DNA from 3 places in the Geothermobacter hydrogeniphilus genome. Region 3 is predicted to be linked to each of the others. Evidence: riboswitches for the same ligand, from Rfam matches in the RefSeq annotation. Region 3 holds a riboswitch; each other region holds the start of a gene.
What was found. A riboswitch is a leader RNA that binds a small molecule or an ion and turns the genes downstream of it on or off. The one in region 3 is predicted to bind cobalamin.
Positions count from the first base shown of each region.

Region 1: another riboswitch for cobalamin. It lies ahead of B5V00_RS05095 (sirohydrochlorin cobaltochelatase); the one in region 3 lies ahead of B5V00_RS08440 (cob(I)yrinic acid a,c-diamide adenosyltransferase).
Region 2: another riboswitch for cobalamin. It lies ahead of B5V00_RS15600 (TonB-dependent receptor plug domain-containing protein); the one in region 3 lies ahead of B5V00_RS08440 (cob(I)yrinic acid a,c-diamide adenosyltransferase).

Region 1 is NZ_NAAD01000004.1:124,768-134,679, forward strand. It holds gene B5V00_RS05085 (ABC transporter permease) at 1-737, opposite strand, end outside; gene B5V00_RS05090 (ABC transporter ATP-binding protein) at 731-1,588, opposite strand; cobalamin riboswitch at 1,684-1,866, opposite strand; cobalamin riboswitch at 1,962-2,149, shown strand; gene B5V00_RS05095 (sirohydrochlorin cobaltochelatase) at 2,270-3,250, shown strand; gene B5V00_RS05100 (NADH-quinone oxidoreductase subunit N) at 3,322-4,740, opposite strand; gene B5V00_RS05105 (complex I subunit 4 family protein) at 4,737-6,230, opposite strand; gene nuoL (NADH-quinone oxidoreductase subunit L) at 6,323-8,188, opposite strand; gene nuoK (NADH-quinone oxidoreductase subunit NuoK) at 8,185-8,490, opposite strand; gene B5V00_RS05120 (NADH-quinone oxidoreductase subunit J family protein) at 8,487-9,008, opposite strand; gene nuoI (NADH-quinone oxidoreductase subunit NuoI) at 9,206-9,736, opposite strand; gene nuoH (NADH-quinone oxidoreductase subunit NuoH) at 9,825-9,912, opposite strand, start outside.
Region 2 is NZ_NAAD01000030.1:16,538-26,449, forward strand. It holds gene B5V00_RS15570 (plasmid mobilization protein) at 230-397, shown strand; gene ileS (isoleucine--tRNA ligase) at 599-3,382, shown strand; gene lspA (signal peptidase II) at 3,375-3,881, shown strand; gene B5V00_RS17655 (entericidin EcnAB) at 3,925-4,029, shown strand; tRNA gene B5V00_RS15585 (tRNA-Pro) at 4,138-4,214, shown strand; gene B5V00_RS15590 (YeiH family protein) at 4,513-5,445, opposite strand; gene B5V00_RS15595 (LysR family transcriptional regulator) at 5,584-6,495, shown strand; cobalamin riboswitch at 6,529-6,730, shown strand; gene B5V00_RS15600 (TonB-dependent receptor plug domain-containing protein) at 6,957-8,741, shown strand; gene B5V00_RS15605 (ABC transporter substrate-binding protein) at 9,371-9,912, shown strand, end outside.
Region 3 is NZ_NAAD01000009.1:36,284-46,195, reverse strand. It holds gene cobS (adenosylcobinamide-GDP ribazoletransferase) at 1-248, opposite strand, end outside; gene cobT (nicotinate-nucleotide--dimethylbenzimidazole phosphoribosyltransferase) at 245-1,306, opposite strand; gene cobU (bifunctional adenosylcobinamide kinase/adenosylcobinamide-phosphate guanylyltransferase) at 1,496-2,017, opposite strand; gene B5V00_RS08440 (cob(I)yrinic acid a,c-diamide adenosyltransferase) at 2,017-2,547, opposite strand; cobalamin riboswitch at 2,657-2,776, opposite strand; cobalamin riboswitch at 2,857-2,987, opposite strand; gene B5V00_RS08435 (SemiSWEET family sugar transporter) at 3,044-3,298, opposite strand; gene yihA (ribosome biogenesis GTP-binding protein YihA/YsxC) at 3,295-3,897, opposite strand; gene B5V00_RS08425 (hypothetical protein) at 4,423-4,878, shown strand; gene B5V00_RS08420 (ferritin) at 5,034-5,543, shown strand; gene B5V00_RS08410 (thiol-disulfide oxidoreductase DCC family protein) at 5,922-6,308, opposite strand; gene B5V00_RS08405 (methyl-accepting chemotaxis protein) at 6,432-8,270, shown strand; gene B5V00_RS08400 (methyl-accepting chemotaxis protein) at 8,616-9,912, shown strand, end outside.

The DNA.
Region 1 (9,912 bases), on a different contig from region 3:
GCCTGCACCCTGGCGACCACCCGGCCGGCGAGCAGAAACAGGCCGACCAGCATGATCAGCAGCACCGGAAACAGCCCGGTTTCGACCGCAGCCCCCGGCAGCAGGGTCGAGCGTATCAGTCGCGTTGAGTAGGTCAGCGGCGAGAGAGCGGCCAGCAGACGAACCGGAAGCGGCATCTGCGCCACCGGAAAGAAGGTGCCGGAGAGAAACATGATCGGCGTGATCAGAAAGGCGTTCATGGTCGCCTGGTCGCTGTGGTTGCGTACCAGCAGGGCGACCACCAGCCCGAGCAGGGCGAAGATGCCGAGGTGCAGCAGCAGCGCCAGCAGAAACAGTGGTCCGAAGTGCAGTTGCACACCGCACAGCAGGCTGTAGCAGGCGATGACCAGCACCGGGATCAGTCCCCTGGTGATACCGTAGCTCATCTCGCCGACCACGATTTCCCAGCGTCGGATCGGTGCCAGCAGGTATTCTTCGAACACCTTGAAGTAGAAGCGGGCGATGTTGATTTCGGTGGCGATGCCGTAACTCTGGTTCATGCTGCTCATGGTCAGCAGCCCCGGCAGCAGAAAGGCCAGGTAGCTCAATCCGTCCACCCGGGCGTTGCTGCCGATGCCGTAGCCGAAGGCGATCAGGAACAGTCCCGGTGAAACGGCAGCCGAGAGTACGGTCTTGACCAGCTTCCTGCGCAGGATCAGGATCTCCCGCAGATAGATGCCCCGGACGCCGTTCAGCATCGTGCCTCCAGCCGTTTGCCGGTCAGGCGCAGAAAGACATCTTCAAGGGTGGTCTCACGGATGCGCACCGACATCTCCAGTTGTTTCAGTCGTTCGAGGGCCGCTTCCCGGGTGGTGAAAAATTCGTTGTCCAGGGACTCTTCCCGGTAGATGTCGAGGACGAAATGACCGGCCTGCTGTTTCAGCTCGGCCGGGGTGCCTTCGGCGATAATCCGTGCCCGATCGATGATCATGACCCGGTCGGCGAGGCTGTCGGCTTCTTCGATATAGTGGGTGGTGAGAAAAACCGTACACTGCTGTTCCTGGTTGATGCGACGCAGAAAGGCCCACATGCGGCGCCGGCTGTGCGGGTCGAGGCCGACCGTCGGTTCGTCGAGAAACAGGATCGTCGGCTTATGGAGCAGGGCGCGGGCGATGACCAGTTTGCGCTTCATGCCGCCGGAGAGTTTGCCGGCCGGGGTGTCGCGTTTTTCGTTCAGGGCGGCGAAGTCGAGGCAGAAATTGATCCGTTCGCTGAGCTCCCGTCCGCCAAGGCCGAACAAACGGCCGTGAACCCGCAGGTTCTCACGGACCGTCAGTTCCTTGTCGAGGTTATTGTGCTGGGGCACGACGCCGATCATTTTTTTGACGGCCAGTCGTCCCGGGTCGAAGTCTTCTCCACGATAACGGATGTGCCCGCGATCCGGAGAGAGCAGCCCGGTCAGCAGATTGATCGTCGTGGTCTTCCCGGCACCGTTGGGGCCGAGAAAGGCGAACAATTCCCCCCGGGCGACCCGGAAGCTGATTCCGTCGACCGCGCGGGTTTTCCCGAATCGGCGGCAGAGGTCGATGACTTCGATTTCAGCTTGCATAGAAATAAAAAAAGGTCCGCACCACCCCGGCAGGGGCGTGCGGACCTTGCGTTTTTAAGATCCGGGCAGTCCACTTTCCCTGAACCCCGGGGAAGAATGTGGCGGGTTCGTTCCGGCAGGTCTTCTGGCTCGCGAATCATCCTCCGGGCCGCCTTCCCGATCGTATTGATCAGTGGCTGTCGGCCCTTCGTCCTCGCTCACAGCGGCGGGTCCGCGGGGGATTTGCACCCCTCTTCCCTATCAAGCCCCGTCGGGGCACCGGCGAACAGGTATTCTCAATGGTCCGCATTTTTAACATGAAGCAGGTGCCGCTGACAAGGCCGGTATCCCGCCGAGTTCGGGTTGTTGACTTAAGTATTCGAGATCGATAAAGTACCTGACATTGGTTTCAGGTGTCCGCTTATCGTGGATGAAAAGGGAACCCGGTGTAAATCCGGGACGGGCCCGCCGCTGTGACCGGGGACGAACGTCGCATGAGAGCCACTGATCAATGCGATCGGGAAGGCGCGACAAGTAGCTTGATCCGGAAGTCAGAAGACCTGCCTGAAACGTTGTTGATTTCCTGTGGCGCAGGCTGTCAACGGCAGCTGGATTCTGGGATACAGACAGGGAAATCCCGGATCAATTATTTTAATTGGTCCGGGATTTTTTTATTCCGGGCCGTAAACACCGGAGGTCCCTATGAAAAAGTCGGTTGTTTTTACGGTCGCCCTTGCTTTTCTTTTGTCCACCCAGATGGTTCAGGCAGCGGAGTATAAAGTTGTGCACAAAAACGGAATTGTTCTGGCAATGTTCGGCACGACGGTTGAACCGGCGCTGCAGGGGCTGCTCAACATCCGGGATAAAATGAAAAAAGCCTATCCCGAGACCCCGGTTCGTTTTGCTTTCACCTCAAACATCATCCGGAAAATCTGGCAGAAAAGGGCTGCCGATCCGGCCTACATCAAGGCCCATCCGAATATCCCGCCGGAGATTCTTCATGTCCAGGGACCGCTGGCCACCATCGCCAATTTCCAGGATGACGGCTATGACACCCTGGTGGTGCAGCCCACCCATATTGCCCCTGCCGAGGAATTTCTTGACCTGACCGCCTATGTGGATGCCCTGGCATCCATTGACACCATCAAGAAAAAATTCAAGCCGTTCAACAAACTGGTTATCGGCCGCCCCATGCTGGGAACGTTCGGGGTTGAACACCCTTATGCCGAAGATATCAAAACAGCAGTCAGGGCGATGCGGGAGGATGTGGACCGGGCAAGAAAAAATGGTGCCGCGCTGGTCTACATGGGCCATGGCAATGATCATTTTCCCTCGGGTGGCTCCTACCTGCAGTTCGAACACGAGATGAACAAGGTTTATCCCGACGTCAAAACCGTCATCGGCACGGTTGAGGGCTACCCGGCAGTCGAGCAGGTCCTGGAGACGTTGAAAAGATCAGGGGTCAAAAAGGTGGTGATCCGAGCCTTTATGATCGTTGCCGGCGATCATGCCACCAATGATATGGCCGGTCCGGAGAAGGATTCATGGAAATCCATCTTTGAAAAAGAAGGGATCGAGGTTCTTCCCTACCTGCACGGCATGGGAGAGAATGACCGGGTCGCGGATATCTTCGTCAGGCACGCTGCTGATGCTGCCGCGGATGCGGGCATTGTCCTGAAATAGAGACCGCCCGGATGCGGGATCATTTTGTTCAACCCGGCGGTTCAACATCCTGTTGAAGCTGCAGACGCCGATCAGGAGGGTAGAATCAGCGCGATCAGGTCGAACAGCGGTCCCGGATAGATGCCGAGCAACAGGATCGCCAGCAGGCAGACGCCCAGCACGGTGTGTTCACTCGCACTGCCCCGGTCGAGACAGAGATCCCGTTCACGGGCGAGAAACATGACGATCACCGGACGCAGGTAGTAGTAGAGCGAAACCAGCGAGGCGAGGATGCCGAGCAGGGCGATGCCGAGGTAGTCGGCCTTGAGGGCGGCGTGGAAGATGTTGAACTTGGCGATGAAACCGGCGGTCGGCGGGATGCCGGCCAGCGACAGCAGGAAGAAGGCCAGCGCGCTGCCGCGCCGCGGGTGGTGATAGCCGAGGCCGCGCAGATCCTTGTAGTTCTGCGGTTCCTCCCCCTGGATGGCGAAGGCGGTCAGCACTCCGAAGGCGCCGAGGTTGGAGAGGGTGTAGACCACCAGGTAGAAGATCACCGCGCTGCGGCCGGTTTCACCTCCGGCCAGCAGGCCGATGGTGACGTAGCCCATGTGGGCGACCGACGAGTAGGCGAGCATCCGCTTGATGTTGTCCTGGCGCAGGGCGCAGAGGGTGCCGAGGATGATCGAGGCGGCGGCCAGCGCCCAGAGCAGCGGTGCCAGCGCTTCCAGTCCCCGGCCGATGCCGAGCATCAGCGCCACCAGGGCGGCGAACACCGCCCCCTTGGACCCGGTCGAGAGCAGGGCCGTGATCGGTGCCGGTGCCCCCTGATAGACGTCCGGGGTCCAGAGATGGAAGGGCACCAGTGAGACCTTGAAACCGGCGGCACAGAGGATCAGCGCCCAGCCGAGCAGGCCCAGGGGGCGCATCCGGTCGCCTTCGAGCAGCGCCTGGTGCATTTCGGCGAAATGGAAGGTTCCGGTTGCCGCGTAGATCAGGGCGATGCCGAAGCTGAGCAGGCCGGTGGCGACGATGCCCATCACCAGGTATTTCAGCCCCGCCTCGGTGCCGCGCGGACAGGTCTTGTCGATGGCGATCAGGATATAGAGCACCAGGGTGAAGGATTCCAGGCCGACCAGCAGACCGACCAGGGAACTGGCCGAAGAAAGCAGCGCCATTCCCGCGGCGGCGAACAGCACCAGGGCCGGATACTCCCCGGCGGGGAAGCGGCGCGCCCGGCCGTAGCGCGGTGAGAGCAGCAGGGTCATCGCCGCCAGCAGGCTCCAGAGAATGGTGAAGAAACGCGCGTAGGGGCCGCTGCTGAACATACCGCCGACTTCGGCCACCGGCGGCGGGCAGCCGCCGGCGGTGAGGGCCGCCAGCAGGGCGATGGCCACGCCGGCGCCGATCAGGGTGTTGCGCCGCGGCCACCAGGCGCCGGCCATCAAGATCGCGGTGGCACCGAGGGCGAGGATCAGCACCGGCAGCAGGGCGAGCAGTTCGGCGCCGCTCATGGCAGACCTCCGTGGGCGGCGACCAGCGGTGCCGCCTGCTCAAGCAGAATTTTTACCGGCAGATGCAGGTGGGCAAGGAAGGTCTCCGGATAGAGCCCGAGCCAGAGAGTGAAGAAGACCAGTGGTGCCAGGGCCACCACTTCCAGGGTGGTCAGGTCGGGCCATGGATGCCCGGGAGGGCGCTCACCCCAGAGCAGTTCCTGGACCATCCGCAGGATGTAGGCGGCGGCGAACACCACCCCGACGACCGCCAGCGCGCCCCACAGGGGCCGGACCTGGAAGGTGCCGGCGAAGACCAGGATCTCACCACTGAAATTGGCCAGTCCCGGCAGGCCGAGGGAGGCCAGGGCGAAGAACAGAAAGAAGCAGGAGAAGATCGGCGCTTCCTTCCACATTCCGCCCAGCTTGGCCAGTTCGCGGGTTCCGGTACGGCGGCGCAGCATCGACACCAGGGCGAACAGGGCGCCGGTGGTCAGCCCGTGACAGAGCATCAGCAGGATCGCTCCCTCCAGGGCCAGCACGTTGGCGGCCGCCAGGCCGAGCATGATCATCCCGAGATGGGAGACCGACGAGTAGGCGATCAGGCGCTTGACATCCCCCTGGATATAGGCGCACCAGGCGGCGTAAAACAGCCCGACCAGGGCCAGAAACGCCAGCAGCGGCAGGCTGGCCGCGGCACTGGCCGGAAACAGCGGGAAGGCGAAACGGAGGATACCGAACACCCCGGTCTTGAGCAGCAGCCCGGCCAGATCGAGGGAGCCGGCCGCCGGGGCGACGGTGTGCGCGTCGGGCAGCCAGGTGTGCAGCGGCACCACCGGCACCTTGACCAGGAAGCCGAGCATGAAACCGGCGTAGAGCCAGGGTTCCCAGGCGCCGCAGTCGGTGTTTCGGAGGGCTTCAAGGGCGAAGCTGTAGTCGCCTGTCTGCCGGCCGTGCAGCAGGTAAAGGCCGATGATCGCCAGCAGCATCAACAGCGAGCCGGCGAGAGTGAAAAGGAAGAACTTGACCGCGGCATAGACCCGCCGACCGTGGCCCCAGATGCCGATCAGGAAGAACATCGGGATCAGCATCACCTCCCAGAAAAGGTAGAAGAGCAGCAGGTCGCTGGCCAGAAAGACGCCGAGAATTCCCGCCTCCATCAGCAACAGCAGGGCGTAGAAGAAGGCCGGGTACTTTTTCTGATGCCAGGAGATCAGCACCGCGATCACCTGCAGGAAGGTGGTCAGCACCACCATCAGCAGGGAAAGACCGTCCATCGCCAGGGTGAAACGCGCTCCGAGCCGCTCGATCCAGGGGTAGTCCTCGCGCAGGTACCAGCCGGCGGCATCCGGCTGCTGGCAGAACGCCCAGACGCACAATGCCAGCATCACCAGCGTGGTCGCCAGGGTGACCGCCCGGCACAGGTCCGGTTTGCGGCGGAAGAGCAGGCAGAGTCCGGTCCCGGCCAGCGGCAGCAGCAACAGCAATGTCAGAGCAGGAAAGGAGGTCACCTTTTAGCGTTTCCCTTTATCAAGAAATTGATCCACAGTCATCTCACATCTCACATCTCACATCTCACATCTCACATCTCACATCTCACATCTCACCCTTTAACCATCTCCAGCAGAAACCAGCCGAGCATCAGGACCAGTCCCCAGGCGAAGCCGTGCAGGTAGGTGCTGATGCGGCCGGTGGCCAGCTGCCGGGTGCGATCACCCTGTTTCTGGGTTGCGCCGGCCAGGCCGTGCAGGGTCGCTTCGATCACCGTCTGGTCGAGGCCCAGGCCGCAGAAGCGGGCGAGGGCCCGAAAAGGCTTCAGCAGGCTCCATTCAACCAGGCGATCGGCCTGCCAGCCGTGCAACAGGAAGCGTTTGTACCAGGCAGGGCGTTCGCCGGGAAAAGAACGATAGAGTCCGACGGCGGCGAACAGGCCGAGAGCGAACAGGCACACGGCGGTCACCGTCAGCGCCAGTTCGGTGGCATGATCGACCAGCGGTTTCGCTTCACTTCCGGTCAGCAGACGATGCAGCAGTTCCTGCCCGCCCCAGGCCGCTGGAAGATTGAACAGTCCGCCGAACAGGCCGAGCAGGGCCAGTGGCGGCAGGGTCCAGCGCATCAGCATCGGCAGCGGATGCGGTTTCCCGGGGCTGCGCGGCGGGCCGGTAAAGACCAGGAAAAAGAGGCGGAAGCTGTAGAAGCTGGTCAGCAGGGCGCTCAGCGTGCCGAGCGCCCAGGCCAGGCGCAGTCCGTTTCCTCCCGCGGCGTACGCGGCTACCAGGATGCCGTCCTTGGAGAAAAAGCCACCGGTCAGCGGTGCTCCCGCCAGGCACAGCAGGCCGGCAAGAAAGAGGACCGTGACCAGGGGGGATTTTTTCGCCATCCCGCCCATCTTGTAGATGTCGTTCTCCTCGTGACAGAGGTGGATGACACAGCCGGCGCCCATGAACAGCAGGGCCTTGAAGAAGGCATGGGTATAAAGGTGGAACATCGCCCCGGAAACGCTTCCGGCGCCGACGGCGATGAACATGTAGCCGATCTGGCTCATGGTCGAGTAGGCCAGCACCCGCTTGATCTCCCGCTGCGCCAGGGCGCAGGTGGCGGCATAGAAGGCGGTCAGTCCGCCGACCAGGGCGATGGCGGTCATGCCGGTCGCCGACAGGGAGACCAGCGGGAACAGCCGGCAGAGCAGGTAGACTCCGGCGGTAACCATGGTTGCGGCATGGATCAGAGCCGAAACCGGGGTCGGCCCGGCCATGGCATCGGGCAGCCAGGTCATCAGCGGCAGCTGGGCGCTCTTACCGCTCGCCCCGGCCAGCAGCAGCAGCACGATGGCGGTGATCGAGGCAGCCGGGAGCTGGCTGGCGAAGGCATTGATTTCGGGAATCCCGAGTTGGCCGGAGGCGGAGAACAGCCACAGCAGAGCGATGGCGAAGAAGACATCCCCGACCCGGGTGACCAGGAAGGCTTTCTGCCCGGCGCGGGCATTCTTCAGCTCGCGATACCAGAAGCCGATCAGGCCGTAGGAACAGAAGCCGACTCCTTCCCAGCCGAGAAACAGCAGCAGCAGATTGTCGGCCAGGACGATAGTCAGCATGGCGAAAACGAACAGGTTGAGCAGGGCGAAGAAGCGCGCCGTATCCTGCTCCTTTTCCATGTAGCCGACCGCGTAGAGGTGGATCAGGGTCGAGACCCCGGTGACCATCAATGTCATTGAGGCGGCCAGCGGGTCGAAGAGGATGCCGAAGTCGGCCCGCAGGTTGCCGCTCGCCAGCCATGTTGCCAGCACTGTGCGGGTTCCTCCGCCGGAGGAGAGGGGCCAGAGCAGGCAGCTGGCGACGAAACTGGCGGCCACCGCGGCCACGGCGATCCAGCCGCGCGCGGCACGCGGGAAACGCATCCCGAAGAGGATGTTGATGCCCGCCCCGATCAGCGGCAGCAGCGGTATCAGGAACAGCAGCTTGGCGTTCATCCCTTCATCTCGTTATAGGCATCGGCATCAAGGGTTCCCTTGCGCCGGTTGAGGTAGACGACCATCGCCAGGGAGATGGAGACCTCGGCCGAGGTCAGCGCCATCAGCAGCACCACCAGCAGCTGACCGTCGATGTTGTGCCAGAAGGCCGAGGCGCCGACCAGCGCCAGGCCGACGGCGTTGATCATCACCTCGACGCCGATCAGGATCATGATCAGGCTGCGCCGCGCCAGCACGCAGGCGAAGCCGAGGCCGAACATCAGCCCGGCGACGATCAGCACATGTTCCAGGGGTACGATCATCGTTCATCTCCCCGGGCCCGGCGGCGGGTACGTTCTCCCCTGCCGACGTAGAAGGCTCCGACCGCCGCGAACAGCAGCTGGAAGGAGACGATTTCCACCGCCAGGGCATATTCCTTGAACAGCCCGTAGCCGAAATCACGCGGTGAAGCATAGAAGTTTGGTCCCCCCGGTCCCGCCTGCGGCTCGGCGGTCATCAGCAGCAGGGTGCAGACGACAATGCTGCCGGACAGCAGGATCACCGGCGCCCAGCGCTGCCAGCCGGGTCCCCTGGCGGCTTCTCCCGGGGTCAGCTCCAGCATCATGATAATGAACAGGAACAGCACCATGATCGCCCCGGCGTAGATGATCACCTCCCAGGCGGCCACCAGCGGCGCCCCGAGAATGAAGAAGATCAGTGCCAGGGCGAAGAAGGCGTGGACCAGGTAGATGACCGCGTGTACCGGGTTTTTCCGGGTGATGGCCATCAGCGTTGCCAGCAGCGCGGCGGCGGAGAGGATGTAGAAAATAGTCGCGATCATAGTATCGTATTCAGCAGTGTCTCCTGATTTTGGGCCACCCGCTCGCTTTGCTCGCTCAAGACACCAAGAACACCAAGGAACCCGTTTGGCTGAGGTGTCCTGAAAAAAACAAAAGCCAGTCCGTGATTAAAACCAAAAAACATTTGAATTTCCGTCCTTCTTGGTGTTCTTGGTGCCTTGGTGGCGGCTTTTCCTTTTCACGGCAGCAGACTCCTCACATCCGCCGCCGGGCGCTCTTCCTCGCCCTGACCGCGCGGGGTGACCACGCCGATACCGGCGTGGCGGTAGAAGTTGTAGTCAGGCTCCTTGCCCGGGCCGTCGATCAGCAGGTCTTCCTTCTCGTAGACCAGGGTCAGGGGATCACGGCGACAGATTTCGTAGTCGGCGGTCATCTGGATGGCGCGGGTCGGGCAGGCCTCGGTACACATGCCGCAGAAGATGCAGCGGGTGAAGTTGATCCGGAACCAGGTTGCATAGCGGCGGCCGTCATCCGCTTCCGCGGCCTGCATCGAGATGCAGTCGACCGGGCAGGCGGCGCTGCACAGGTAGCAGGCGACACAACGTTCGCCGCCGTCCGGGTCGCGGGTCAGTACGATCCGTGCCCGGTAGCGTTCAAACGGCACCCGCTTCTGTTCCGGGTACTGGATCGTCACCGGTTTGCGGAACATGTTCCGCAGGGTGATCCAGTAGGCCTGAGCGGTCGCCTTGATGTCTTGATACAGGTTCACTGCGTTCACCATGTATCAGGTGTGAGGCGCGAGGCGCGAGGCAAAAGGTTGTTTATTTAAATAACCTCTGGCCCCTGGCCTCTGGCCCCTAACCTGTTTTCAAAAGGAGCAATATCGCTCCGGTTACGATCACGTTGACCAGCGCCAGCGGCACCAGGATTTTCCAGCCGAAATGC
Region 2 (9,912 bases), on a different contig from region 3:
TTTGGTAACATTGCCGTCGCACATGTGTCATTCTGTCCTCCGCCAGATCCCATTGCCAACATTGACCCGCCTTGCAAAATTCAATACAACCGTTTGTTTTAAAAGCTTTTTTCAGTTTTAATCCACTACTGTTCAATATTGGCAGCCCCCTTGCAAACCGTATACGGCAACCAGACCAACATCTGCAGTGATCAGCCACACTGCCATCTATTCCGAAGGAGACGTATTCATGGGTAAATCTGTCAAAAATCCAAAGCGGTTCATTATCTCCTGCCGGGTCAACGACCAGGAAATGCAGATCCTCCAGGAGCGCGCCAACCAGGCCGGCACCAACATTTCCAACCTGCTGCGCGACAGCCTCGACATCCCCGAATTCGGCCGACAGCAGATCGCCTGACCCCATGGCGGCCGGACGGCCCGCCCCGTCCGGCCGTGACACGTCCCGCGCGGCTCCTGCCCGACCCGTCCTTCTCCCGTCATCAGACAGCGCCCATCCGGCTTTTTTCCCCGACTTTCTTCCTCTTGCGATACAGCCGCTGTTCTGCTAGTTTAGTGCACTTGATTTGCGCCCACCGAACGGGTGCCCAGGAGCGCCGATATGGACTACAAGCAGACCCTCAATCTTCCCAAAACCGATTTCCCGATGCGCGGCAACCTGCCGAAGCGGGAGCCGGAGATGCTGCAACGCTGGCAGCAGCTCAAGCTCGAAGAGAAACTTGCCGCCGCCGGCAAGGGCAAGCCGACCTTCACCCTGCACGACGGCCCGCCCTACGCCAACGGCCATATCCATATCGGTCATGCCCTCAACAAGATCCTCAAGGACATCATCATCAAGAGCAAGCGGATGCAGGGTTTCCACGCGCCCTACGTCCCCGGCTGGGACTGCCACGGGCTACCGATCGAACTGAAGGTGGATCAGAAGCTCGGCAAGCAGAAACGGGAAATGAGCAAATCCCAGATCCGCAAGGAGTGCCGCAACTACGCCCGGGAATGGGTCTCCATCCAGAGCGAGGAATTCCAGCGTCTCGGCATCTTCGGCGACTGGCAGCATCCCTACCTGACCATGACCGACGGCTATGAAGCGGCCACCGCCCGTGAACTGGCCCGCTTCGCTGAACGCGGCGGACTTTTCAAGGGCAAGAAACCGGTCCACTGGTGTTCTTCCTGCGTCACCGCCCTGGCCGAGGCCGAGGTCGAGTACGCCGATCACAGCTCGCCGTCGATCTACGTCAAGTTCCGCTTCAACGGTGAATTGCCCGATGAATTGCGGGAGGTCGTCGGCGACAAACCGCTCGATTTCGTCATCTGGACCACCACCCCGTGGACCATCCCCGCCAACCTCGGCATCTGTCTCAACCCGGCCCTTGACTATGTGGTGGTCGAAAGCGGCGACGAGCTGCTGGTGCTGGCCGAGGGGCTGAGGCAGAACGTCATGCAGGCCCTCGGGCGCGAGGACGGCAAGGTGATTGCCACCTTCGATGCCGGCCTCTTCGAACGCCAGACCTGTCGCCATCCCCTCTACGCACGCGACTCGCTGATCATCCTCGGCGACCATGTCACCCTGGAGGCGGGCACCGGCTGCGTCCACACCGCCCCCGGACACGGCATGGACGACTACATCGTCGGCCTCAAGTACGGTCTTGAGGTCTACAACCCGGTCGACGACTACGGACGCTACCGCGACGACCTCGAGCTGTTCGGCGGCATGAAGGTCGCCGAGGCCAACGGCGCCGTCAACGACAAGCTGAACGAGGTCGGCGCCCTGCTGCAGGCCTCGAACATCTCCCACAGCTACCCGCACTGCTGGCGCTGCAAGAAGCCGATCATCTTCCGCGCCACCGAGCAGTGGTTCATCTCGATGGAGGCCAACGAGCTGCGGCAGAAGGCGTTGACCGCCATCGACCAGGTCGAGTGGATCCCCCACTGGGGCCGCGACCGGATCTACAACATGATCGAGAACCGCCCCGACTGGTGCATCAGCCGCCAGCGCAGCTGGGGGGTGCCGATCACCGCCTGCTACTGCAGCAAGTGCGGCCATGCCCTGGCCGACGGCAGAACCATGCACCACATCGCCGACCAGTTCGAAGAGGGCGGCTCGGATATCTGGTTCGAGAAGGAGGCGAGCGAGCTGCTGCCGGAAGGGACCGTCTGCCCCGAATGCGGCGGCGATGAGTTCCGCAAGGAAACCGACATTCTCGACGTCTGGTTCGACTCCGGCGTCTCCCAGGCGGCGGTGGTCGAACCGCATCCGCAACTGCAGTACCCGGCGGATCTCTACCTGGAAGGGTCCGATCAGCACCGCGGCTGGTTCCACAGCAGCCTGCTGGCCGCGCTCGGCGCCCGCGACCGGGTGCCCTACAAGGCGGTCCTGACTCACGGTTTCGTCCTCGACCAGAACGGCCGGCCGATGTCGAAGTCAGCCGGCAACGTCATCGCCCCGGAGAAGGTCATCAAGCAGTACGGCGCCGAGATCCTGCGTCTCTGGGTCGCCACCCAGGATTACCGCGATGACAACCGGGTCGGTGACGACATCCTCAAGCAGGTCTCCGAGGCCTACCGGCGCATCCGCAACACCGCCCGCTACATCCTCGGCAATATCCACGATTTTGACCCGGAGACGGACCTGGTCGCCACCGACGACATGCTCGAAATCGACCGCTGGGCGCTGTCGCGGCTGGCAGCGCTGACCGAGCGAATGAAGCGCGCCTACGACGAATACCAGTTCCACGTTCTCTACCATGCGGTTCACAACTTCTGCAGCGTCGACCTCAGCTCTTTCTACCTCGACGTGCTCAAGGACCGGCTCTACACCGCCCCGGCCAAGAGCCTTGAGCGGCGCAGCGCCCAGACGGCCATGTACCGCATCCTCGATGCGATGACCCGCTGGATCGCCCCGGTACTCTCCTTCACCGCCGACGAAATCTGGACCGAGCTGCCGGGCGAGCGGGAAGAAAGCGTCCACCTGGCTGAATTTCCGGCGAGTTTCGACGAGTTGCGGAATCTTGATCTGGAAGAACGCTACAGCCGCCTGCTGCAGCTGCGTTCGGCCATCTCCAAAGCCCTGGAGGAAGCCCGCAACGCCAAGCTGATCGGCCATTCCCTCGATGCCCGGGTGACCCTCGCCGCGGCAACCGGTCCCTGGCGCAAACTGGCCGAGGACTACCGAAATGAACTGGCCACCCTGTGCATCGTTTCCCAGGCGGAGCTGGTGGAAGAGTTGACCGACGGCAAGGCCAGTGACGAGATCCCGGAACTGGTTATCCGCATCGACAAGGCGGAGGGTGAAAAATGCGAGCGTTGCTGGAACTACAGTCAAAGCGTCGGCGAGGAAGAAGCCCGGCCGACCGTCTGCCGGCGTTGCCGTGAAGCCCTGGATGCCTGACGTGCCGCTGCGCTATCGCATCCTGGTCGGCATCAGCCTGCCGCTGCTGCTGCTTGATCAATGGATCAAGTTCTACATCGACCGCAGCTTCGCGCTCTACGAGTCGGTGCAGGTGATCAAGAACTTTTTCAACATTACCTACGTGCGCAATCGCGGCGCGGCCTTCGGCATGCTGGCCGACAGTTCACTGCGCATGCCGCTGTTCATTATCATCGCCATCGTTGCCGGCGGGGCCATTCTCTTTTACCTGCATCGCATGACCGATGAGCAGAAGCTCGGCGCCACCGCCCTGGCGCTGATCTTCTCCGGCGCCATCGGCAACCTGGTCGACCGCATCCGCCTCGGCGAAGTGATCGACTTTCTTGACGCCCACTGGTACGGTCACCACTGGCCGGCCTTCAACATCGCCGACTCGGCCATCACCGTCGGGGTCGGACTGCTGATACTGGACATGTGGCGGGAGGATCGCAGGAAGAAGCGTGAGGACGCTGCCGACTGACCGCCTGCTGAAATTGATCGACATGCCAAGGAGGGATTCATCCATGAAACGCCTGATCGCCTCGGGCCTGCTCATCCTGCTTCTGGCCCTGACCGGCTGCGAGTGCCTCAGCGGCCTCGGCCGTGACATGCAGAAAGCCGGAAACTAGGTCGAACACGAAGCGGATAAACATAAATAGGGGCATTGACAACGCCCCGCGAAAAGAGTATAAACCGTTCTGCCGTACCGACAGGGTACGGTCTGGAAGAAGACGTGTCGGGGCGTAGCGCAGTCTGGTAGCGCACCTGCTTCGGGAGTAGGGGGTCGGAGGTTCAAATCCTCTCGCCCCGACCATTCTTCTTTCCAAAAGCACTTCCCAACCGGGAGGTGCTTTTTGGATTTGAGGGGCTTGAGAGAGGATTTGAAGCGGAGCGAGCGCTGACTGAATGTCAGAGGAGCAGCCAGGGATGGCTGCGGCAGCGAGTGCAGGGGAGCCGACGCAGGTTTGACCGGGAAGGTCGAACCGTAGTGGGCAAATCCTCTCGCCCCGACCATTCTTCTGCAAAAAATTCAAAACAGCCCCACCCCCGAAAAGGGAATGGGGCTGTTTAATTTTACTTCCCGTCGAGAGACCCTGCCGCAGTTCCCCCCTTCACCCAATCACCCCGTTCATGATCGCCGCCAGGGTCAGGCCGGCGGCCAGCAGCCAGAGGCTGACCCCCTGGGCCAGGGGACGGATACCGACATTTTTCAGAATCTCCCGGGTCAGCCCGGCACCGATCAGGAACAGGGTGACCACCAGCGCCTGCCTGGCGATGCCGGCCAGGTTCCCCCAGAGCGAGGCGAACTGCGGCAACAGGGTACGGACCCCGGCGGCAACGATAAAACCGACAATGAACAGCGGTACCCTGGCCTTTCCCCCGGACTTGCTCATCCAGGCCGCGCCCATCACAAAGGGCACGATCCAGATCGCCCGGGTCAGCTTGACCGTGGTACCGGTTGCCAGCGCGGCCTGGCCATAGGCGGCCGCGGCGCCGACGACACTGCTCGTGTCATGGATCGCCAGCCCGGCCCAGATGCCGAACTGGTGCTGGCTGAGATGCAGCAGGTGGCCGAAGAACGGGAACACCAGCAGGGCCACCGAATTCAGGGTGAAGACCGTCGCCAGCGCCAGCGCCGCTTCATCATCCCGAGCCTTGATCACCGGCGACATGGCGGCGATGGCGCTGCCGCCGCAGATGGCGGTGCCGAAGGCGATCAACGCCGAGGTGTTTTTCTCGGTCCGGAAAAAACGCCCCAGCAGCAGGCCGACCAGCAGGGTCAGGGTAATGCCGATGATCGAATAGACGATCGAACTGCGACCGACCTGCCATACCTGCCCGAGGCTGAGACCGAAACCGAGACCGACCACCGAGATCTGCAGCAATTTGCGACTCCAGTCCGCTGACATTTCAGGCCAGGGATTGCCGAGCAGCAGGCTGAACAGGATTCCGGCAATCAGGGCATGGGCGGTACTGATCATCGGCAGGGCACAGACCGCCAGCAGGGCCAGGAAGAGAATTCTTTTCACATTGGCTGTCGTCATCCGACATCACTCCTTGGCATCTTTTCTTCCATTGAACAAACAATCTTCTTCGGCTGTAAAAAAAATAGGCTTCCCCTTATCCTAAGTCCAATATATATTTCTTTAGAGAAATATCAGTTAAATTGATAAGGAGTCCCGATGGCCATCACCCTCAGGCAACTGGAAGTGTTCGTCGCGGTGGCGCAGGAAGGCAATGTCACGCGCGCCGCCGAGGCGTTACGGATCTCGCAGTCGGCGGTCAGCATGTCGCTGGCCGAGCTGGAACGGCTGCTGGGAGAGAAGCTGTTCGATCGGCGGGGGAAACGTCTGCTGGTCAATGACCAGGGGCGGGTGATGATCCCCAAGGCGGTGGATGTGCTTGCCCGCGTGACAGAAATCGAAACCACTTTCAGCGGTCCCGACGACCGGCTCGCGGGCCTGCTGAGGATCGGCGCCAGTTCCACCATCGGCAACTACCTGATGCCGAGGATACTGGGAGACTTCACCGCGGAACATGCTGAAGCCCGGCTCTCCCTGGATGTCGGCAACACCGAACAGATCGTCCAGGAACTGCTGCATTTCAACATCGACATCGGCTTCATCGAGGGGTTCTGTCACCAGACGACGATCGAAACCATCCCCTGGCGCCAGGACCACCTGGCGATCCACGCCGGCGCCGACCACCCGCTGGCCAAAAAGAGGAACATCTCTGTCGATGACCTGATGGCGGCCCGCTGGATCCTGAGAGAGCAGGGATCAGGCACCCGGGAAGTGTTTGAAACGGCGCTGGCGGGAAAACTGGGGAACATCCGCGTTTACCTGGAGTTGGGCAACACCGAGGCGATCAAGGAGGCGGTGGAGGCGGGGCTCGGCATCAGCTGCCTATCCCTGCTGGCAACCCGCAGGGCCCGCCGGAGCGGCGCCCTGGTGGCGCTGCAGACCCCGTTCCTTGACCTGCGGCGCAACTTCTACCTGCTGCTGCACGGCGAAAAATACCGCACCAGGCTGCTGCGACGGTTCATGGCCTTCTGCGCCCCGGCGGACAACAGCTCAACCTCGTTTTCTCCTTGACAGCGGCCCTCCTTCCACCGTATTGATTTGACACAATTTTGTCTGTCCACCGGTGCCCGAGAGGGCCGTGACGCTGACTTAAATCGGCGTCACGAGGGAAGTGGGGTGCAAATCCCCCGCGGACCCGCCGCTGTAAGCGAGGACGAAGGGCCGATAGACCACTGATCCCCGAGGATCGGGAAGGCGGCCCGGAGGATGATTCGTGAGCCAGAAGACCTGCCGGCCGGACCCCCCACAGGAACCTCCCCGGGATGGGAGGGTGGATAAAGCGGCCCTTCAAAAACGAGAAGCCCGTGCCCTCTGCAACGAGTGCGCGGGCTTCTGCTGTTTTTGCCCTTTTTTTACTCTCTTCACAACCCAGGGACCAGCCCTGCGCCGGTGCGTCGGTCATCGGCCGGGAATCAAGCAGGAGGAACCATTTGATGAAGAGAAGTTGTCTTGCCCTGGCGCTCGGACTAAGCATGCTGAGCTCTACCCCGGTCCCGGTTCGCGCCGCGACCCTCGACCCGGTGGTGGTCACCGCAACCCGCAGCGCCCGGCCAAAATCACAGCTGGCGGCCTCGGTGACGGTGATCACCGCTGATCAGATTGCCGCCACCGGTGCCACCCGCCTCGATGAAGTACTGCGCAATGCCGTCGGCCTGCAGACCACCAGCAGCGGCCCGGCCGGCGCCATTGCCACCCCGAGCATTCGCGGTTCGGAAGGCGCCCAGGTGCTGGTGCTGCTCGACGGCATCCGCCTCAATTCACCGCAGAACGGCCAGTTCAACCTCAGCAACCTGCCGGTAGCACTGAGCGAGATCGAGCGGATCGAAGTCCTGCGCGGACCGGCCTCGGCCCTCTACGGCACCAACGCCCTGGCCGGGGTCATCCAGATCTTCACCCGCACGCCCGATACGGAACCGCAAACCACGCTGAGCTGGAGCGAAGGCCGTTTCGAAACCCGCGACCTGAGTTTTTCCACCACCCGCAGAAAAGACAACATGCGCTACCGCCTCGGCGCCGGGCTGGACCGCTCGCAGGGCTACCGGACCAACTCCGACCTCGACCAGACCAACCTGGAGGGGATGCTCGGCTTCGATCTCGGCGGCGGTTACGACCTCAGCCTGTCAGGCTTCTATCTCGACAAGGAGAACGGCGTACCGGGTTCGACCGCCTGGCCCAGCCCGCAGGCCCGGCAACAGGACAAAAACACCCTCGCCGCCCTGACCCTGACCGGCCCGGCCGGTCCCCTGGCAATCACCCTCCGGCAAAGCTATGAACGGCGCCGCAACGACTACCGGGATCCGGGCGGCTGGACCCCGGTCGACGACACCCATATCGTTGAAACCTTCGGCACCGAGTTGTCGGCCGCCTGGCAGAGAGGTGCGCACAATATCCTGTTCGGCGGCGACTTCTACGATGACAAGCTTGACTCCACCGCCAGCGGCAACCACGATGAGAACCGCTGGTCGCTGTTCGGTCAGGACCAGATCGAAATAACCTCCCGGCTCAGCCTGCTGCTGGGCCTGCGCTACGATGCCCACTCCGAGTTCAACAATGAGTTGAGCCCGCGGGCCGCGGCCCTCTTCTCGCTGACCGAGAGCACCCGCCTGCGGGCCTCGGTCAGCCGTGCCTTCCGTGCCCCGACCCTCAATGACAGATACTGGCCGGCAACCAGCTTCGCCAGGGGAAATCCCGACCTCGATCCGGAAACCGCCTGGGAATATGAACTGGCCCTCGATCAGCAACTGGGCGACCGCGGCGAGCTCACTCTGGCGGCCTTCCGGCGTGACGCCAAGGATCTCATCGACTGGCGCGCTGACAGCAGTTTCGTCTGGAGCCCCGTCAACGTCAACGAAGCCCGCATCTGGGGCGCCGAAATGGAGCTTGACCTGCAACTCTGCGAACTGCTGAAAAGCGGCGCCAACTACACCTACCTCTATCCCAAGGACCGCGCCACCGACCGTTTCCTCGACAACAAGGCCCGCCACCAGGTCCATCTCTTCCTGGAAGTCGGTCCGGTCAAGGAAGCCCGGCTGCGCCTTGACGGCCGCTATCTGAAGTACTATGCCGACGCCACCCGCGACGGGACCGGCTACGTGGTGCTGGATGCCAGCTTCTCCCGGCCCTTCGTCCTCGACAACGGCATCACCTTCGACGCCCGGATTACGCTGAAGAACCTGCTGGACAAGGATTACGAGGAAAACAGCGGCTATCCGATGCCGCCGAGGGAACTGTTCGCCGGCATCACCACCTATTTTTGAGGGAGGGAAGACGGTGGTGCCGGGGCGGTCGATACCCGTTTCGGCCGCCTTGGAACGTTAGGGGGCTGATATGCCGCCACGGGGGGTACGGTATATTCTTTCGGGTTTTCATGGTTCCCCTGTGTAGCCCGTTTGTTTGCCACCCTGCGCAGACAGGTTCACGTACCACCACTGCCGGGCGTGGCCACGGAAGCGCTGCAGGTTTCGTCATCTGTATGGTTGCAAGGGGCAGTGTCCATGCCCGCCGCAGGCGATGGCCCTTTTCTGCTTCCTCTTTTGGGCCAGCAAAAGAGGAAGGCGGCGGGCGGGGCCGCGACCCCGCGGGGTACTGCGAGGGCGGTTGAGACGCACCCGTCTGCGGCGTTGCACTCAGCCTTCAACGGTAGTGCTGGGGGAGGGATAGAACCTTCCTCCCGTGGAAGCCACTGAACGGAGGGGACGACCGGCGGAAACAGAGACATGAATGTCTGAGGCGCTGGCGGGCGCCCCCGCCGGTTTGGGGTTTTGGGGTGGCACTGGAGGGGCGTCCGGCGGACGCCCCCCCGGTATTTACAGCATCATTTTACACACCCCCCCGTTTCCGCATATAATAATCCCCCCGGATGGACCGGGAAAAAACCGAGGTCTTCGTGAAGCACATCCTCTCCCTCAGCCTGCTGCTCTGTTTTCTCCTTTCGCCGCTCACGGCCGGGGCCGCGGTCTGGACCGATGCCATGGGGCGCCGGGTCGAAATCCCGGACCACCCGCGGCGCATCGTTTCGCTGGTGCCGGCGGTGACCGAGATCCTCTTTGCCCTCAAGCTTGATGACCAAATCGTCGGTGTCACCCGCTTCTGCGACTGGCCGCCGGCCGCACTGGCCAAACCGAAGGTCGGCGGCTATTCCAACCCCAACCTCGAAGCGGTGCTGCTGCGGCAGCCCGACCTGGTCTTCATCTCCGCCGACTCCGCCAGCCCCGCCCTGCTGACGCGAATGGAAGGACTCGGCCTGACCGTCTATGTCGTCTACCCGCGCGGCATCAAACAGACCATCACCATGATCCGCAATATCGGCCGGGTCACCGGCGCGGCATCCCGCGGCGAACAACTGGCCGGGAAACTGGCGACCACCGTCGCCCGGGTCGAAAAAGCGGTGGCCGGGCTGCCCCGCCCCCGGGTGCTGTTCTGCGTCAT
Region 3 (9,912 bases):
TCAAGATGCAGCGCCCCGGTAACGAGGATCAGCACCAGTACCAGCAGGCCGTCAAGTACCGGCCGCGGAATCAGGGCGCCGAGCAGCCAGTCGATAATCACCAGGCCGAGTCCCATGGCCAGGCCGACCGCCGGGAACAGTCCCATGCTGCGCGCCAGCCTCTCTGGAGGCATGTCCAGTTCGCGCACCGTCGGCAGCACGGTCAGGAACCCGGCCGCGACGCGGAAATCATCCCACTCCCGTTTCACCGATCGCCCCCTGCCGATACCCCGGCATCATCGAAGGTGCGGATTTCCCGATAGGCGCGCAGCGCCCCCTCGATCAGGCTCATCGCCAGCGCGCCGCCGGTCCCTTCACCGAGCCGCAGATCAAGATCGAGGATCGGCTGCTGACCGATACGCTGCAGCATGTGCCTGTGGCCGATCTCCACCGACTGGTGGGCGGCGAAAATGTAATCCCTGACCGAAGGATGCAACTCCGAAGCAATCAGCGCCCCGGCGGTTGAAATGAAGCCGTCGACCACGACCGGCAGACCGGCCGCGGCACACCCCAGCACCAGTCCGGCGATACCGCCGATCTCGAAACCGCCGACCTTGGCCAGCACGTCGACGGGGTCTCCGGAATCAGGCCTGTTGATCTCCAGACCACGACGGATGGCGGAGAGCTTGCGCGCCAGGCCAGCATCATCAATGCCGGTGCCGCGATGGGTCAGGTCTTCAACCGGCAGCCCGGAAAACGCAGCGAGAATCGCCGATGAAGGGGTGGTGTTGCCGATCCCCATATCGCCGGTACCGACCAGGTCGATGCCGTCCTCGGCACAGGAAAAGGCCAGCTCGATGCCGGTCACGAGGGACGCGACAGCCTGTTCACGGCTCATCGCCGGACCTTCAGCAAGGTTGGCGGTGCCCCTGGCGACCTTTTTCTGCAGCAGGCCGTCCAGCGGCGGAAAGTCGTAATTGACGCCCATGTCGACGACAATCACTTCGGCACCGGCGTGTCGCGCCAGGGCATTGATGGCGGCACCGCCGTCAATGAAATTGAGAACCATCTGCGGGGTCACCTCGGCGGGGAAGGCGCTGACCCCTTCGGCGACCACGCCGTGGTCACCGGCAAACGTGAAAACAACCTTCCTGCGAATATTGTCGCGACCGGTGATGGCAACATAACGGCGGGCGAATTCCTCCAACCGGCCGAGGGACCCCTGCGGCTTGGCCTGGCTGTCGATACGCGCCTGGGCCTCAGCGAGTTTCTCATCAGCGACCGGCTTGATGCGGTCGAGGGCGGTATGAAGATCAATTGACGGCATGAAACATTCTCCTGATTCAGACCTGAATCAGTGAGCTCCTTGTCGGCGGACAGCACAAGTCATTGACCTGCCTGAGCTCCCCAAAAATCACCAGCGAACCTGTGGGTGCGCTGCAGATTTCTGAAAATCTCATGCAGACCAGGCACTTGCATTCTCCATCCAGCAGAAACTCACTGATTCAGGTCAGGGTTATTTCAATCGCAGCGGCAATCCGCTGGCCAGCAACCAGGCCTCGTCCGCTGATGCGGCGAAAAGCTGGTTGACCCTGCCGGCGAGGTCACGAAAGGTGCGCGCCAGGGCATTGTCGGGGACAATGCCGCTGCCCACTTCGTTGCTGACGACGAAGACCGGGATATCCAGTCGACGCAGGGTTTCGATCAACTGCTCCGCCGCGGCGATCACCGGAACGGGCTGTTCGCCGGCAGCGAACAGCTGGTTGGTCAGCCACAGAGTCAAACAGTCGAGCAGCACTGCCGAGCGGCCCGGGGTGACATCGGGCAGCCGGGCAGACAGATCAAGCGGCTCCTCCAGCAGCGCCCAGCGTTCACCCCGCTGCTGCTGATGCAGGGTGACGCGCTCCGCCATCTCCGCGTCCTCAACCCGGGCGGTGGCGACATAGAGCAATGTCCCCGGCAGTTCCTCGCAGCGCCGCTGGGCATAACTGCTCTTGCCCGAACGCGCCCCGCCGGTAATAAAAACCAGGCGCGACATCAGTATTCTATCCCCTTTCGGGCTTTGATCCCCTGTTCGTGTGGGTGTTTTACCAGTTGCATACAGGTGACCAGGTCGGCACGTTCAAGCAGTTCCACGGGAGCCCGTCTCCCGGTGCAGACCACCTCCAGGGCGGCCGGCCGCTGATCGAGGAAACCGGCGAACCGCTCGAAATCGAGGTAGCCGCGATTGAGACAGCCATGAATCTCATCGAACACCACCAGCTCGATATCACCGGTCCGCAGTCGCTGCGCGGCAAGGTCGAAGGTTGCGGTGACATTGGCCCGCATCTCTTCAGGATCGACCTGCCGGCCGATCACCCCTTTGGCGGCATCGATAATTTCAAGTCCGGTCTGTTGCTCCAGAATGATCAACTCACCCGAACGCGGTACGGCCGGTTTGAGGAAACGCACCAGCAGTGTCCGCAGCCCCTGGCCGAGGGCGCGCACCAGCAGACCGGTGGCGGCGGTCGTCTTGCCCTTGCCGTCCCCGGTATAGACCTGCAGCAGTCCAACCCTGTCTGCCGACATGAAAAAACCCCGCACCTGTCAAAGGGGTCCGGGGTCCGCTGCCATCTGTGGCTGGCGCTGCCCGGACCTCTCCCGCGAAAAATCCAGCATCCATCTGCATCCGGGCAGGTCTCCTGGCTTACGGATCATCCTCCGGCCGCGCCTTCCCACCGGATTTCTCCGGCAGTGGCTCTGGTACCCAGTACCTCGTAAAACTTCGTAAGATTGCGCCGGGATTTGGCGAGCCGGCAAGGCGCACTTTCAGTTACATAGCCGTAGCTATGCAACTGAAAAGTGCAACGTAGTCGGCGCGGCAAATAAACCAGCAGAATACGATAAGTATTATGGGGTACTGGGTACTAGCGGCGTTCGTCACCGTTCACAGTTGCGGGGCAGCGAGGGACTTGCACCCTCTTCCCTATTCTTCCGCCGTAATCTCTACGGCGGACACCCAGGTTATGTCAGGCGTCCATAACTAACAGAGGGGTACGACCGGTGTCAACGGATTCACCCGGATTCAGCGGTAGATGAGCTTGAGTATCAGCAGCAGCAGAGTATTGCCGGTCGCCAACAGGTTGATGATGATAAACACCGGGTCACCGGCGAGAAAGGCATAGGTGGTGTAGAAAAGACCGCCGATGAAGATGATCAACAACATGAAGAGTGACAGGTCGTGGGTCGAGCGGGTACGGAGAACCTTGATGATCTGCGGCACGAAACCGAAGGCGACCATCAGTCCGCCGATCAGCCCGATCCACTGGTAGCCGTTCATTCCCCGACCTCGCCATCCAGGCCAAGAGCCTCGACGATCCGCTCCCAGACATCCTCGCGCCCCTCCCCGGACAGGGCCGAGAAGGAACTGAAGGCATCGGCCGGCAGCCCGGTCGTCGCCAGAATCGGTTTGAGCTGTTTCAGCCGTTGGCTGCGCTTGACCTTGTCGATCTTGGTGATCACCGGGATGGTCGGAATCTGCAACTCCTCCAGCCAGTCAAGCAGCTGCAGGTCCTCGTCGTTGGGAACCCGGCGGCAGTCGAGCAGCCAGACCACGCCGCGCAGGCTGGCACGCTGTGCGAGGTAGGTATGCACCATCGGCCCCCAAGCTTTTTTCACCTCCGGCGGCACCTTGGCAAACCCGTAGCCCGGCAGGTCGACCATACAGAACTGGTCGTTGATGCGGAAGAAATTGAGCAACTGGGTCCGGCCCGGTGTCCGCGAGGTGCGCACCAGCTTGCGGCGACCGACCAGGTTGTTGATCAGGCTGCTCTTGCCGACGTTGGAACGCCCGGCAAAAGCGATCTCCGGACCCTGCTCGGGCGGGTAGTTGCCCGGTCGGGTGGCACTCTGGATAAATTCGGCAGAACGGATGTGCATGGTCGGCTCCGATTACGGGTTGACGCTCTCTCCGGGCGGACTGTAGCACGGCGCCCGGCGCGGCTACAAGCGATTCAGTCCCACCCAAATCCACCGGCTGTTTTGTGGACCGAGGGTGGCGGAACTGGTGGAGATGCGAGGCGCCGCGCCGACTCGGGCGTAGACGTAGCCGAGCTACGTTGAGCACCGAAGCGGTGAAGGCAACGAAGCAGATTCAGCCGTAACGACAGCCGAATCCCGAAATTGCCGGTGGATTTGGGTCTCACTCCCGGGGTCGGTACAAAGAGTGAAAAATCATTGATTTTTTTTTGCGGAATTGCTAAGCATACAGAGATTTTCCGGCATCAGCGCCTTCCGGGACAGTTTGTTCCCGCAGCAGGATGCCGGAGCGATCACCCGGGAACCGCCCGGGCACACGGTTCCCCCCGGTCATACTGCCGATTGTCGCCGGTCCTTACCGGCCTGAAATAACCCTGACGAGGGTACGAATTCCTTTGAACATCGCAGTTAAGGAGATGATCTGAAATGAAAGTTGCTAAGTGGGTACGCTTGCTTGCCGTTGCCGTCATGCTGGTGTCCCTTCAGGTGGGTGTTTCGCTGGCGGCCGACGCCCGGCCCGGCAAATGCATCACCCTGGACGGACAGGAAGTCAGCTTCTTCCAGATCGACCGCACCCTGGTCAAAGGCTGGTGGAATGGAACCCCGATTGAAGTCCCCCTGGAAACCGTGTCGGAAATTCTCTTTCTCGACAGCCCCAAGGTCAATTACAGCATGTCGGGCAACGAAATCAGCTCCGGGCAGATCGAACTGACCCGCAAATCGGACGGCAAGAAATTCATCCTTCGTGATGCTTTTCTGCCCTCTGACTGTGACTGCACATTCATCACCTATACCTACCGCAATCCCTTCACCCTCGAACTCGGCAGTGAGAACCTGCCGCTGGACGGGCTGAAACAGATTATTTTCGCCGATACCAAGTAACACCTCCTGATCAAAAATCCTTTTCAGGGCGGAACCGACCGGTTCCGCCCTTTTTGTTTTTCTGAGATTCATGGAATCAGCCCCGCGGTTGGCAAGGGACCGACCCCATGATATACATGAGTTCATCCCCATCTCATTCCCAAAAGGAGGCTGGCATGCTCAGCGACAAACTGCAGGGCGCTCTCAACGAGCAGATGAAAAATGAATTCTATTCGGCCTATCTCTATCTGGCCATCGCGGGATATTTCGAATCCGAGGACCTGCCCGGCATCGCCTCCTGGATGCGTATCCAGGCCCTGGAAGAGTTGACCCATGGCGAAAAATTCTTCAACTTCATCACCGAGGCCGGCGGTCGCACCGACCTGCGCGGCTTCGACGCACCGCAGAACGGTTTCGACTCCCCGCTGGCCGCTTTCCAGTACAGTCTCGAACATGAACGGTTCGTCACCGCCAGCATCAACAAACTGATGGATCTGGCCAGGGATGAGGGCAACCACGCAGCACAGATTTTCCTGCAGTGGTTTGTCACCGAGCAGGTTGAGGAGGAATCCAACTTCGGCCTGATCCTGCGCAAGCTGGAACGCATCGGCGATGACGGCAATGGCCTGCTGCGACTCGACGAGGAGCTTGGCGCGCGCACTTTCGTTGCCCCGGCACCGGCCTGAGCCCGAAATCGGACCAGACAACTCTCAGCAATTCAAGAATTTTCAGAACCGGCCGCCGAAATCCATCGGCGGCCTTTTTTTATCCCTAAACCATCTACCGGCTTCAGTCGAAAAGATGGTCAAGCAGGACCAATGACATGCTGGAGACGGCGTCCTCGGCCAGCCGGTTCGTCAGCTTGCGTAACAGTCCCGCCTCCGGCAAGGCGTGGTGTGCAGGCCCGCCGATGCAGTGGGAAGCCTGAAGCGCACTTCCTGGGGCCACCATTGGTACAAGGGACGAAACCTGGTTGCCGGACGCCCTCTTCAGCAGGTCACCTGTGATGAAAACCCCGCCGGAATGGCGGGGTTTTTGTTTTTGCCTGATCCCATGGTCGGGGTTCATCTCCCATGGCCGGACCAGCGATGCCGGTTGGCCGCAAAGGTCCGATAACCGATGTCGGCCAGGGTATGGAAACCGGGGCGGCGCAGAATTCGGCAAAGCCACCGGTAACGCCATCCGGGCAGCAATGCCCAGATCAGCAGCAGCGCGTCGATCCCCCGGTGCCAGCCCCCGACCTTGTCCCGCACGTGCATCTGGGCCATAAACTTGCCCAACTCCCGACCATAATCTCCGGCACAGAAGTGGTCACCGCTGACATCGACACATTGAAACCGCCCACTCGGCGCCAGCCGACGGTAGCGGGAGATTGCCCGCGCGCAGTGTCCGCAGGAACCATCGTAGAAAATAATCAATTCGGTATTCTTGTCTCCGGGAACGGTCGGCATAGGCGAAAATTATTTTTTTCTTAAGGAGCTTGAACGGGATGTCGATAAGGGCAACAGGTTAAACTGTAAAGAGTTTAACACATCCGGCCCAGGGCAATCCTTGGTCTGAAGGGGGAATTAGATATGGTTTCGCTCAAGAATTTCAGAATCGGTATCCAGTTTTTCATCGTCCTGACAATCTTCGCCCTGTTACTGGCAGTCACCACCGGCATCGGTTTCTTCGGTATTTCCAGACTGGGGGCCAAGGCTGATACCGCGATTGCCAGGGACGGCATGATCGCCGCCACCGCCGCGGCCGTCACCGTCGACAGCCTCGGGCTGCGCCGTTATGAAAAGGACAGCTTTTTTAATGTCTCGAATCCGGACAAAGTCGCGTCCTACCAGGCAAAATGGGATAAAACCTTTACCAGGCTGAACCGTCACCTGGAACAATTGAGCAGCCTGATTGAAGACCCGGCTCAACGCCAGGCGGTCACCAAGATGAAAAATGGCGCCGCTGCTTACCGGGAAGGAATTCACCGCGTCTGGAGCATGATGAAGTCCGGAGAAATCAGCGATCCGGCCGCCGGCAACAATGCCATCAAAAAATACAAGGGACCGATCCGGGATCTGATCGAAACTGCCTTTTCCATCTCCACCGCGGCGAATCAAAAACTTGAAGCGACCCCGGCAGAAATGGACTCTTTTGTCCGCCAGAAACAATGGGCCATGATCTTGTGCGGCCTGCTGGCGCTGCTGGCGATGTGTATCTGCGGTTTTTTCATGACCCGCAATCTCACCGTCCCCACCCGGAAACTTGTCGAGATGATCCGCAAACTCGAAAATGGACATCTCGACATGCGTCTCAACCTGCAGCGTAATGATGAAATCGGCGAAGTCGCCAGAACCATGGATGCCTTTGCCGACTCGATCCAGAACGAAATGGTCGCCAACCTGAAGAAGCTGGCTGACGGCGACCTGACCTTCGAGGTCGTGCCACGCGATGAAAAGGACCAGTTCCGCACCAGCCTGAAGAAACTGGCCGACGACCTCAACGGCGTGTTGGCAAAAATCCACGTCGCCGGCGAGCAGATCGCCGCCGGCAGCGCCCAGGTCTCCGACGCCAGCCAGTCCCTGTCGCAGGGAGCCACCGAGTCGGCCTCGTCACTGGAAGAGATCACCGCCTCGTTGAACGAGATGACCGGCCAGATCAAGCAGAACGCCGAGAATGCCGGACAGGCCAACAGGCTCTCCGACGAAGCCCAGAACGCCGCCGAAAAGGGCAACGCCCAGATGCAGGAAATGGTCAACGCCATGGCCGAGATCGCCGAGGCGGGGCAGAACATCAGCAAGATCATCAAGGTGATCGACGAAATCGCCTTCCAGACCAACCTGCTGGCCCTCAATGCTGCCGTCGAGGCAGCTCGCGCCGGCCAGCACGGCAAGGGCTTCGCGGTGGTCGCCGAGGAGGTCCGCAACCTCGCCGGGCGCAGCGCCAAGGCGGCCCGCGAAACCGCCGAACTGATCGAGGGATCGGTCAACCTGACCGAAAAAGGCAGCGGCATCGCCAACCAGACCGCCGAAGCGCTCGGTGAAATCGTCCAGGGGATCACCAAGGTCTCCGACCTGGTGGCGGAAATCGCCGTCGCCTCCAACGAACAGGCCCAGGGGATCAGCCAGGTCAACCAGGGGCTGACCCAGATCGACCAGGTCACCCAGCAGAACACCGCCAACGCCGAACAAAGCGCCGCCGCCAGCGAGGAACTCTCCAGCCAGGCCGCCCAGCTGCGGCAGATGCTCAGCCGCTTCACCCTGAAAAACAGCGGCGGCGAAGTCACAGGAACTTTTCTGCCATCTCCTCTCGCGAAACAACAAACCCCGGCTCCATCCGGGACAGGTGCCACGGACAGCGGCTGGGAACAGATGAATGACCCGCCTCAACAGATGATCGCCCTGGATGACAGTGAGTTCGGAAAATACTGATCTGGAATCTTCTGCCCCCCGGTAATCCGCCGGGGGGCCTCCTTGTCACACCCCACCCCAGACATTATTAGCTGTTGCACATGGGTGTTTTTTCTAACTATTGATCTAAAGCCGACCATCACCGCCTCCGATAATAATTGTGTAACCAACCCGCAACTGTCCTCAAAAGCAGTGTCGTCGGTCTTGACGTAAAGCACCCGAAACGCATGGCGACAAAATCGCCGCAACCCCCTTCGCAGGAACCGGCAACAGATGCGGACATCCCGTAAACGCTATGTGTCTTTATTCAATTGTGCCTCCGGGAACTGACCCAAAGCAGTCATCAGCAGGAAGGAAAAAATCATTATGAATCTGGCGAACCTGAACATCGGCAAGAAAATCTACCTGGTCACCGGCATCCTGATTCTGATCTTCACCGCCAGCTCGTTCTGGCTCTACGGCCAGTACCGCGACCAGCTCTATGAAGGCAGCCGCGAACAACTGGTCGCGGCGGTCGACACCGCCTGGGGCATCATTGACCATTACAGCAGGAGCGTCGGCGAAGACCTCTCCCGCAGCGAAGCGCAGATGCTGGCCAAGAGCGCCATCAGGGCTCTCAGGTTCGGGAACGGCAGTTATTTCTGGATCAACGACACGACCCCGAAAATCGTCATGCACCCGATCAAGCCGCAACTTGAAGGCAAGGACATGTCCGCCGTCAAAGACCCCAACGGCGTCTACCTGTTCAAGGAGATGGTCAATGTCACCGCCAAAGACGGCGCCGGGTTCGTCGAGTACCAGTGGGCCAAACCCGGCCACGACAAACCGGTCGACAAGCTCTCCTATGTCCGCCGGCATCCGGACTGGGGCTGGATCGTCGGTGCCGGGGTCTACCTGGATGACATTCAGAGCCGGATCGCGGCCGCTTTCTGGTCGGTGATCGGGGTCCTGGGATTCTCCCTGCTGGTCTCCGCGGCACTGGTCTGGTTCCTCGCCCGCCATGTTTCCCATCCCCTCCACCAGACGGTGGAGATGATCGAAGAAATGGAGAAGGGACATCTTGACCGCCGTCTGAACATGGACCGCAAGGATGAGATGGGACGCATGGCCAGGGCGATGGACGCTTTTGCCGACTCACTGCAGAACGAAGTGGTCGCATCCCTGCAACGACTGGCAACCGGTGACCTGACCTTCAGCATCGAACCACGCGATAGCCAGGACGTGGTACGCGGGGCGCTGCAGAAGCTGGAACAGGATCTCAACCGGGTGATGCTCGATATCCAGAGTTCCGGTGAACAGATCGCCGCCGGGGCGAGTCAGGTTTCCGATTCCAGCCAGTCCCTGTCGCAGGGGGCCACCGAATCGGCCGCGTCGCTGGAGGAAATATCCGCCTCGATGAATGAAATGTCCTCCCAGACCCGGCAGAACGCCGAAAATGCCGACCAGGCCAATCGACTCTCCGATGAAGCCCAGGCGGCAGCTGAAAAGGGCAATCAGCAGATGCAGGAGATGGTTTCGGCCATGGGTGAAATCGCCGACGCCGGCCAGAATATTTCCAAAATCATCAAGGTGATCGACGAAATCGCCTTCCAGACCAACCTGCTGGCCCTCAACGCCGCCGTCGAGGCGGCCCGCGCCGGCCAGCACGGCAAAGGCTTCGCGG